DNA from 3 places in the Telluria sp. ZB2R32 genome. Region 1 is predicted to be linked to each of the others. Evidence: predicted binding sites of a transcription regulator. Region 1 holds the regulator's gene; each other region holds the start of a gene.
What was found. The regulator FNR, encoded in region 1, switches genes on or off when oxygen is low (the NO sensors DNR and NnrR bind a similar motif). The targets are predictions, from matches to a motif close to TTGATNNNNATCAA.
Positions count from the first base shown of each region.

Region 1 (3,275 bases):
CCGGCGCCGCCGTGGCCGCTCGTATCGTCGTCGTCATTTCCCACGTCGGCCGCCGACAGCGGCCGCATCGGCGTGCGCCCTTCACCCGGCCCGCCCTCGGTGGCGCGGTGCAGCTCGAAAGCTTGCGGCCCCTTCTTCATCATGCGCAGCACGTACAGCGTGCCGGCGCCGAACACGAAGAAGTAGGAGACGACGAAGAGCGCGAGCGTGAGCGCCAGCGGCCCGGCGCCGTGCGGCGAGACGGCGTCGGCCGTACGCAGCACGCCGTACACCACCCAGGGCTGGCGCCCGACCTCGGTCGTGGTCCAGCCGGCCAGGATGGCGACCAGGCCCGCCGGCCCCATCCACAGGGCGGCATGCAGGAAGGGGCGGTAGGTGAAGATGCGCCCGCGCTTGCGCAGCAGGAAGCCCCAGGCGCCGAGCGCGATCATCAACAGGCCCAGGCCGACCATCAGGCGGAAGCTCCAGAACACGATCAGCGAATTGGGCCGGTCTTCGCGCGCGAATTCCTTCAGGCCGGGGATCTGCCCGGTCCAGGAGTGGGTCAGGATCAGGCTGCCCAGGTGCGGGATACCGACGGCGAAACGGGTTTTTTCCGCCTCCATGTCCGGTATGCCGAACAGCAGCAGCGGGATCGCCTCGCCCGGCTCGTTCTGCCAGTGCCCTTCCATCGCCGCCAGCTTGGCCGGCTGGTGCTCGGCGGTATTGAGGCCGTGAAAATCGCCGATCACGGCCTGGATCGGCGCGACCAGCAGGATCATCCACATCGCCATCGACAGCATCTTGCGCACCGCCGGGTTGTCCGTACGGCGCAACAGCTGCCAGGCGCCGACCGCGCCGACGATCAGCGCCGTGCACAGGTAGGCCGCCGCCACCATGTGCAGCAGCCGGTACGGGAACGAGGGATTGAAGACGATCGCCAGCCAGTCGGCCGGCACCATGCGCCCGCCCTCGATGGCGTAACCCTGCGGCGTCTGCATCCAGCTGTTGGCGGCCAGGATCCAGGTCGCGGAAATCAGCGTGCCGACCGCGACCATGCAGGTAGCCATGAAATGCAGACCGGGGCCGACCCGGGTCCAGCCGAACAGCATCACCCCAAGGAAGCCCGCTTCCAGGAAAAAGGCGGTCAGCACCTCGTAGGCCAGCACCGGTCCCATGATGGAACCGGCGAATTCGGACATGTAGCTCCAGTTGGTGCCGATCTGGTAGGCCATCACGATGCCCGAGACCACGCCCATGCCGAACATGACGGCGAAGATCTTCAGCCAGAAGTGGTACAGGTCGACATACACCTGGCGCTTGGTGCGCAGCCAGGAAAACTCGAGCACGGCCAGGTAACTGGCCAGGCCGATGGTCACCGCCGGGAACAGAATGTGAAACGACATCGTGAACGCGAACTGCACGCGTGCCAGGTCCAGTGCCGATAGGCCAAACATGGGTGCTCCTCATTCGCTGTGGGTGTCCAGAATCTAGCATGGGCCGGGGCGCGCACAATTGGCATTTGCCCCGATCGCGAAAAGATGGGATTGCGCGACAGTCCGGTCTATAATCGCGCGTAACCCACCTTCCCCTCCTTTCCCTTGCAACGATGAGCCAAGGCACCTCCCTCCCCGCCGGCGCGCCGATCAATCTCGGCGTCATCAAGGCCAGCTGCGGCGCCTGCAGCATGCACCAGTTGTGCCTGCCGATGGGGCTCGACGACACCGACATGAACCGCCTCGACCAGATCATCGGCGCGCGCCGCCGCATTGCCCGCGACGAGCGCCTGTACGCGATGGGCGAGGCGTTTCGCAGCCTCTACGCCGTGCGCTACGGTCACTTCAAGACCTACCAGATCAATGCGGCCGGCGAGCAGCAGATCACCGGCTTCCAGATGGCCGGCGAACTGCTCGGCATGGATGCGATCAGCGGCGACCGCCACCATTGCGACGCGGTGGCGCTCGAGGACAGCGAGGTCTGCGAGATCCCGTTCGCGCGCCTGGAAGAACTGTTCGGCCAGGTGCCGACGCTGTTGCGCCATTTCCACCGAATCATGAGCCAGGAAATCACGCGCGAGCAGAACGTGATGTTATTACTGGGCAATATGCGCGCCGAGCAGCGCTTCGCGGTCTTTTTGGTGAACCTGTCGGCGCGCTATGCGGCGCGCGCCTATTCGGCCACCGAGTTCGGGTTGCGCATGTCGCGCGAAGACATCGGCAATTACCTTGGCCTGACCATCGAGAGCGTCAGCCGGCTGTTGTCGCGATTCAAGAAGCAGGGCTGGATCGCGGTCGACAAGCGCGAGGTAAAACTGCTCCAACCTGCCCGGCTGAAAGCGATGGCGGCCGGCACCGAGACCTGCAGCCCGATGAACTGAGACGGTGCGTCCCGGTTCCGGGACGCCTCACGACGTGACGCTCAAAACGTGACGGTCACCGAAGGCGCGCTGCGGGTTGCCTCGCCATGATGGACGGCTTCGATGTTGTTGCCGTCCGGGTCGAGAACGAACGCGCCGTAATAGCCGGGGTGATAGGCGCGCTCGCCCGGCGCGCCGTTGTCGCGGCCGCCGGCCTGCAACGCCGCCTTGTAAAAAGCATCGACGCCGGCGCGGTCGCGCGCCTGGAAGGCCAGGTGATGGCGCCCGGTCAGCCGGCCCTGGGCGGCGTCGCTGGAAGCGCTGGAAACGAACAGTTCGTCGTACCAGAAATAGTCGTCGCCCTGCCCGCCGAGCGGCACTTGCAGGACGGCGAAGACGGCGCTGTAGAACGTGCGCGAGGCAGGCAGGTCGGCGACGACCAGCTGGATGTGGTCGATCAGGCGGCCGCGGTGGAGTTCCTGGGTTTGCATGTGTGCTCCTCGGATGACACCTCGTCGGTCAGGCGATTATGCCACGTATGCCATCGGCGATAACGGTTGCGCACGTAGGGCGGGCATGCCCGCCTTACGGCGTGTGCGACCCCGCGGCAGATATAAGAAAGGTCATGCCCACGCACCTGCGCGTACGGCGGGCATGCCCGCCCTACTGCTTCGCAATCCAGCCGTCGACCAGCTGCCCCAGCACGTCGAGCGGCACCGACCCGGCGCCCAGCACCATGTCGTGGAAGGCCGGCAGCGAGAACTTCGGTCCCAGCGCGGCCTTCGCCTTCTCGCGCAATTCGACGATGCGCAGCATGCCGATCATGTAGGCGGTGGCCTGGCCGGGCCAGACCACGTAGCGGTCGACTTCCTCGACGTTGATGCCGTAGTCGACCGCCTGCTGGCGCGTCCAGCCCTTGGTGTGCAGGCCGGTGTCGACG
Region 1 covers NZ_JCASIG010000006.1:313,028-316,302, forward strand. Annotated here, with positions in the region: gene AC56LG_RS18990 (cytochrome ubiquinol oxidase subunit I) at 1-1,436, opposite strand, end outside; gene fnr (fumarate/nitrate reduction transcriptional regulator Fnr) at 1,589-2,356, shown strand; gene AC56LG_RS19000 (VOC family protein) at 2,398-2,826, opposite strand; gene AC56LG_RS19005 (DUF885 domain-containing protein) at 2,999-3,275, opposite strand, start outside.

Region 2 (3,275 bases), on a different contig from region 1:
TGCGGCTCGCCCAGCAGCAGGTAGAGCAGCCCGGCCGCGAACAGCAACACGAACATCGGTTCGCGCGCCGCCTGCCACGCGATGGTGCGCCAGCCGCGTTCCCGGCCTGAAGAAAGCGCATTCGGGCCGTCGCGCGCGAGCCGCTGTGCCGCCTCGCCGGCGCCGAGTCCAGCGGGCGTGTTGGTGCCATGCGCGACCGGCTCCCGGTATTTCATCCGCCGGACGCCCGCATGGCCTCGGGGACATCCTGGCCGAGTCGTCCTCGCGCATGGGCGATGTGCGGCCGGTAGACCATGACCGGCACCGGTGCATAAGCCAGGACACGTTGCGTCACGCTGCCGGCGATCAGCCGGTTCAGGCCACGGCGTCCGTGGGATGCGATGAAGATCAGGTCGCAATGCCGGCGCTTGGCCACTTCGATGATTTCGTCGGCCGGCGAATAGCCATAGGCGGTCAGCGTGGTGCAAGCGACACCGGCAACCCGGGCGGCCTCGGCCACTCGTTCGACGTGGTGTTGCGCCTGCTCGAGCAGGACATCGACGCCCATCGCGGTGCCGGACGCCACGGCGCCTTCGGCCGACAACAGCACCGGCTCGGGATAGGCGACGGATAACGCGACGATTTCGCCGCCACAGGCCCGCGCAAACGAAATCGCTGCGGTGGCGGCTACCGTAGCCAGCTCGGATCCGTCCGTCGGCACGAGAATCCGTTGATACATGGCCGTCTCCCGGTGGGAATGATCATGCGCGGCGAATACGCGCAATGCCAGATTGGCGCATTTAATCAAAATTTTGTTTGATATAAATCAAATACGCACGAGCGACAGAATTGGCTGCCGCTCGCGCCTGGACGAACCAGTCCGCCGGCGCCACGTACGGCTCATTGGAACCGACAGCACGCAGGCGGATCAAACGCGAGACAACCAGCGGAAGGAGGCGTGCGATGACGAGGACGGCGATCGTAACCGGCGGCACCCGTGGCATCGGCAAGGCAATCGCGCTGACCCTGCGCGACCGGGGCTGTCGGGTGGCAGCAAGCTGGCATGGCGACGAGGATGCGGCGCGGCGCATGCAGCGCGAAGACGGCGTGCCGGTGTTTCGCTGGGACGTCAGCGATTTCGAGGCCTGCCGCGCCGGCGTCGCCGAGGTCGAGGAAGTGCTTGGACCGGTCGATATCCTGGTCAACAACGCCGGTATTACATCCGATGCAATGCTGCACAAGATGCGCGAAGACCAGTGGTTCTCGGTCATCCACACCAACCTGGGATCGATGTTCAACATGACGCGGCAGGTGATTGGCGGCATGCGCGAGCGGCGCTTCGGCCGCATTGTCGGTATCGGTTCGGTCAACGGGCGCAAGGGGCAGGCCGGACAATCCAACTATGCCGCCGCCAAGTCCGGCCTGCTCGGCTTCACCAAGGCGCTGGCGCTGGAAAACGCTGCTCACGGCATCACGGTCAATGCGGTCGCACCCGGGTACTGCGATACCGCAATGCTGGCGGCGCTGCGGCCCGAGGTGCTGGCGAGCATCATTGCTGCGATTCCGGTAGGCCGCCTCGGCACGCCAGCCGAGATCGCACGCACCGTTGCGTTTCTGGTGGACGACGACGCCGGCTTCATCACCGGGGCCACGTTCGACGTCAACGGCGGCCAGTACCTGGCCTAGTTGCGTTGCGCTGCCGTGCACGAACTGCGCGGCAAACCAACGAGCAGGGTGGGGACGTCATGCGCGTCATAACCATGCGAACCGCGCGTGTCGCTGGTGTTTGCCAGAGGCCCTGCGCAATCCGGTTCGTTGGCTAGATTTGATATAGATCAAGGCTATCGCAAGTGAAAATCTTCATCTTGATAGTGACGTCAAGGACAGGCTCTGTACCGGTGGGGACAAGCGGTGAGGCAGATGCGCGACCTCGGCAGGTAGCGAGATTCGCCTGCATGACCGGCACGACTGGACACCGCTCGACTGCGTGTTCCTTGCGGCCTTGATGTCGCGCGCCCGTATCACGGCCGCGACCGGACCAACGTCATTGCATTTCGAGGAGCCGCCATGTTCAAACGCATTCTGCTGCCTACCGACGGATCCCCGGCTTCGCAGCGCGCGGTGCTGGCCGGGGTCGCCTTTGCCAGGGAGACGGGGGCCGAGGTAATTGGCCTGACGGTCGTCCCGCCGTTCCACATGCTCAGCGCCAACCCCGAGATGCTCGAGTCGACGCCCGCCGAATACGAACAGCACGCCCACGAGCAGGCCGGGAGCATCCTCGCCGGAGTCGAACAGGCGGCGCGCGAGGCGCAGGTGCCGTACCGGCTCGAGCGGGCAAGCGGAGACAGTCCCTGGGAGACGATCATCGCGACCGCGCGCAATGCCGGCTGCGACCTGATCCTCATGGCGTCGCACGGCCGCAAGGGCATCAAGGGACTGCTGCTGGGCAGCGAAACCCAGAAGGTACTCGTGCACAGCGCGATACCGGTGCTGGTGTACCGCTGAAAAACAGGCCGCAGCCCGACCTGGCTGCCACGGGACGATCGCAGTCGTCGCCTACGGTTACAGCGTCGTCGCGACGGTGGCGCCGGCCTGTTGCCGGAGACGTTCGCCATGTCCGCACCGGGGTGTACGACGAAGTCCGCTACTTGCCGGGCGCGGCCGCTTGCCTGCGTCCGCCGAGCGCGGTCCTGAGGGCATCTGCTCCCGGGTCGGGCACGGCACCGCCGATCGCCTGCTGCAGCGGGACGTGGTTCCCATAATGGGCTTGCATCAGTTCCTGGTTATAGCGGATATCGCTGACCGCGAGCGTGGCCGCGTTGCCGATCAGGCCCTGGCCGCCAGGCCAGGCGACCGCGTCCGCGGCAAGCGAACCTGCCGCCGCCACACTGTAGTCGACCACGGCAAATCCGGCGTCGGCGCCCAGGGCGATGTTGTTCCGCTTGCGAAAGCCGTCGACCGCTTTCTGGTTCATGAGAAGCAGGGCGATTGGCCCGCCTTCAGCCCCGGCCTGCAGTCCGAGGCCGATTGCGCCCATGGTAAAAAAGGCGGGGTTGCCCCAGTAGCCGTCTGCGCGCCGGACCATCAACACGCCCGAGCCGCCGGCGGCGGCGACCCCAAGCGCTGCGCGGCCATCAGCCGGAACGATATACACCCCGCGCGCCTGGTGGAGCAGGCCGGCAATGACCGGAAGGGAAGCCATGGTGCGTGCGACGCGGGTGGCGTCTGCCAGGCGTCGCTGCGCGGCATCCGCGTCGCGGGCGCGGAACTCACCTTCGATCCCGACCGCGAAGGGC
Region 2 covers NZ_JCASIG010000005.1:537,838-541,112, reverse strand. Annotated here, with positions in the region: gene AC56LG_RS17510 (cation-translocating P-type ATPase) at 1-215, opposite strand, end outside; gene AC56LG_RS17505 (universal stress protein) at 212-718, opposite strand; gene phbB (acetoacetyl-CoA reductase) at 943-1,665, shown strand; gene AC56LG_RS17495 (universal stress protein) at 2,047-2,484, shown strand; gene AC56LG_RS17490 (lipid-binding SYLF domain-containing protein) at 2,624-3,275, opposite strand, start outside.
Region 2: the regulator FNR is predicted to act here: its motif matches at 1,805-1,818, upstream of AC56LG_RS17495 (universal stress protein).

Region 3 (3,275 bases), on a different contig from region 1:
GCCGGTGAAACCGTCGCGCTGGTCGAAACCGGCGGCCCATTCGCCGCTCGCCTTGTGGGCAGCGGCGGCCAGGCCGAGGCGCTCGAGGTTCGGCAGCGACATCGGCTTGCCCTCTTTCGCCGCCCACGCGGCGATGTGGCCGAAGGTGTTGGCACCAAGATCGCCGTATTTGTCGGCGTCGGGCAGTGCGCCCAGGCCGAAGGAGTCAAGCAGGAGGATGAATGCGCGTGACATGGATGTCCTCGACAGTGATTAGGCTTCAACGCGCGGGATGGTGCCCAGGCGCTCGGTGAACGAATGGATCAGGGTGACCAGGTCTTTCGCCGCGATCGCCGCGTACTTCAGGGTCTGCTCGTGCGACAGCGGGAACGGCGACAGGCCTTCGGCCAGGTTGGTGATGGCCGAGATGCCGACCACTTTCAGGCCGCAGTGGCGCGCCGAGATCACTTCCGGCACCACCGACATGCCGACCACGTCGGCGCCCAGCGTTTTGAAGGCGCGGATTTCGGCGGCGGTTTCGAAGTTCGGACCCGGCGCGGCCAGGTACACGCCTTCGGCGATGGTGATGTTTTTAGCAAGCGCGGTTTCCTTGACCAGCGCGCGCAGGTCGGCGTCGTAGGCATTGGCCATGCTGAAGAAGCGCGGGCCGAAGCGGTCGTCGTTCGGGCCGGCCATCGGGCTGCCAGGCAGCAGGTTGATGTGGTCGGTCAGGACGACGACGCTGCCGGCATCGACTTCGGTGCGCAAGGAACCTGCGGCATTCGTCACCAGCAGCATCTCGCAGCCGAGCAGCTTGAAGGTGCGCACGGCCGAGGTCATGACGTTGGCGCCATAGCCTTCGTAGAAATGGCCGCGGCCCTTCATGCAGACGACCGGCACGCCGGCCAGGGTACCCAGCACCAGTTCGCCGGCGTGGCCGTGCACGGTGCTGATCGGGAAACCCGGCAGTTCGCTGTAGCTGATCGAGACCGCGTCCAGCATCTGTTCGGCGAGCACGCCGAGGCCGGAACCGAGGATCATCGCCACGCGCGGCTCGAACCCTGGTTTGCGGGCGCGAATGATCTCGGCGGCTTCGAATGGGGTATTGCTGGACATGAGGTTTCCTTGTCGAGAATCTTAAAGTGAGGGAGGCTGTGTCGGCACTGCGGGCTTGCGGAAGAGGTGGGCCCGGCGCCGCAGAAAGGGGCGCAGTGGTGCCAGAAATTAGTATAACTATGCATTATCGTGGATATGTATGGCAAATACCATTTCTCTTGCTCATTTATATCGTGAACGACTAAATCGACGGGTATTCAGTTTCCGTCTCGTCGATACATGGCAGTTGACTCGCGACAAACATTTGTCTAGCATTGACAAACATTTGTTGAATAGCGCGCCTCTCACCGTGACCGAACTCTCGAAAAAAGAACAGCTGTATGCGTTGATCCGCGCGAACCCGTTCATCGCCCAGCAGGAGATCGCCGCCGAACTGAAGCTGTCGCGGTCGGCGGTGGCCGGTTACATCGCCAGCCTGGTGCGCGAGCGGCGCCTGCTCGGGCGCGCCTACGTGCTGCCCGACGACCGGCCGATCGTCTGCGTCGGCGCGGCCAATCTCGACCGCAAGCTGCGCGCCCTCGGCGCACTGGCGATAGGTACCTCGAACCCGGCCAGCGCCATCGAATCCTTCGGCGGGGTGGCGCGCAACATCGCCGAGAACCTGGCGCGCCTGGGCGCGGCCGTCAGCCTGATCACGGCTGTCGGCAACGACACGGCCGGACGCGCCCTGCTCGCCCACGCCCAGGAAACCGGCATCGACACGCGCGGCGCCTTGCGCCTCGACGACGCCGGCAGCGGCACCTATACCGCGGTACTCGACGCCGACGGCCAGATGGCCGTCGCCCTGGCCGACATGGCGCTGTACGACCGCATCACGCCGGCCTTCCTCGCCCTGCGCCAGCAGCAGCGCGCCACCGCCGCGCTGATCGTGGCCGACCTGAACCTGCCGCACGATGCCATCGCAACGCTGCAGCAGGATGCGGCGCGCGACGGCGTCGACCTCGTCATCGTCGCGGTGTCGGAGCCGAAGATGAACCGGCTGCCCGCCTCGCTGGCTGGCGTGCGCCTGCTGATCCTGAACGAAGGCGAACTGGGCGCGCGCCTCGGCCGCGCGTTAAACGGCGACGCCGACCTGGCCGGCGCCTGCGCCGAACTGCAGGCGCAAGGCGCGCGCGACATTGTCGTCACCCTCGGCGCGCGCGGCGTGCTGTTCACCACGTCCGCCGGCGTCGACCGCTTGGCGGCGCCGCCGGCCGGGGTGGTCGACGTCACCGGCGCCGGCGACGCCTTTGCCGCCGCCGTTTGCCTGTCGCTGCAGGACGGCGCCACCGACCTGGCGCTGGCTTGCCGCCGCGGCTTGCAACTGGCGAAACTGACCATCGGCTGCCGCGAGACGGTCTGCCCGCAACTGACGCCCGAAACCTTCGGCACCCTCACCCAAGATTGATTGGATTTACCATGCACGCATTCCTCCTGTTTTCCCCGGAAGTCGCCGCCGCCCGCAGCGCCGGCCGTCCCATCGTCGCGCTCGAGTCGACCATCATCTCGCACGGCATGCCCTACCCGCAGAACGTGCAGACCGCGCGCAAAGTGGAACAGATCATCCGCGACGCCGGCGCCGTGCCGGCCACGATCGCCATCATGGACGGCAAGATCTGCATCGGCCTGTCCGATGAACAGCTCGAGCAGCTGGGCACCGCGCTTGATGCGATCAAAGTCAGCCGGCGCGACCTGGCCTACGTGCTGTCGCAGCGCCTGCTGGGCGCGACCACCGTCGCCGCCACCATGATCTGCGCGCAGCTGGCCGGCATCGAAGTCTTCGTCACCGGCGGCATCGGCGGCGTGCACCGCGGCGCCGAGACCAGTTTCGATATTTCGGCCGACCTGCAGGAGCTGGCGCAAACGAGCGTGGCCGTGGTCTGCGCCGGCGTCAAATCGATCCTCGACATCGGCCTCACGCTCGAATACCTGGAAACGCATGGCGTGCCGGTGGTCAGCGTCGGCCAGCCCGGCTTCCCCGCCTTCTTCACGCGCGAATCCGGCTTCCATGCCGACTTCCAGCTCGACAGCGCGGAACAGCAGGCGAACTTCATCCGCACCAAGTGGCAGTTGGGTTTGAACGGCGGCGTCGTCGTCAGCAACCCGGTGCCGCAGCAGTTCGCAATGCCGAAGGAAGAAATCGACCGCATCACCGAACAGGCCTTGCAGGAAGCCGGTCAACAGGGCGTGACGGGCAAGAA
Region 3 covers NZ_JCASIG010000001.1:774,447-777,721, forward strand. Annotated here, with positions in the region: gene AC56LG_RS03305 (phosphopentomutase) at 1-234, opposite strand, end outside; gene xapA (xanthosine phosphorylase) at 253-1,095, opposite strand; gene AC56LG_RS03315 (carbohydrate kinase) at 1,385-2,482, shown strand; gene AC56LG_RS03320 (pseudouridine-5'-phosphate glycosidase) at 2,494-3,275, shown strand, end outside.
Region 3: the regulator FNR is predicted to act here: its motif matches at 1,322-1,335, upstream of AC56LG_RS03315 (carbohydrate kinase).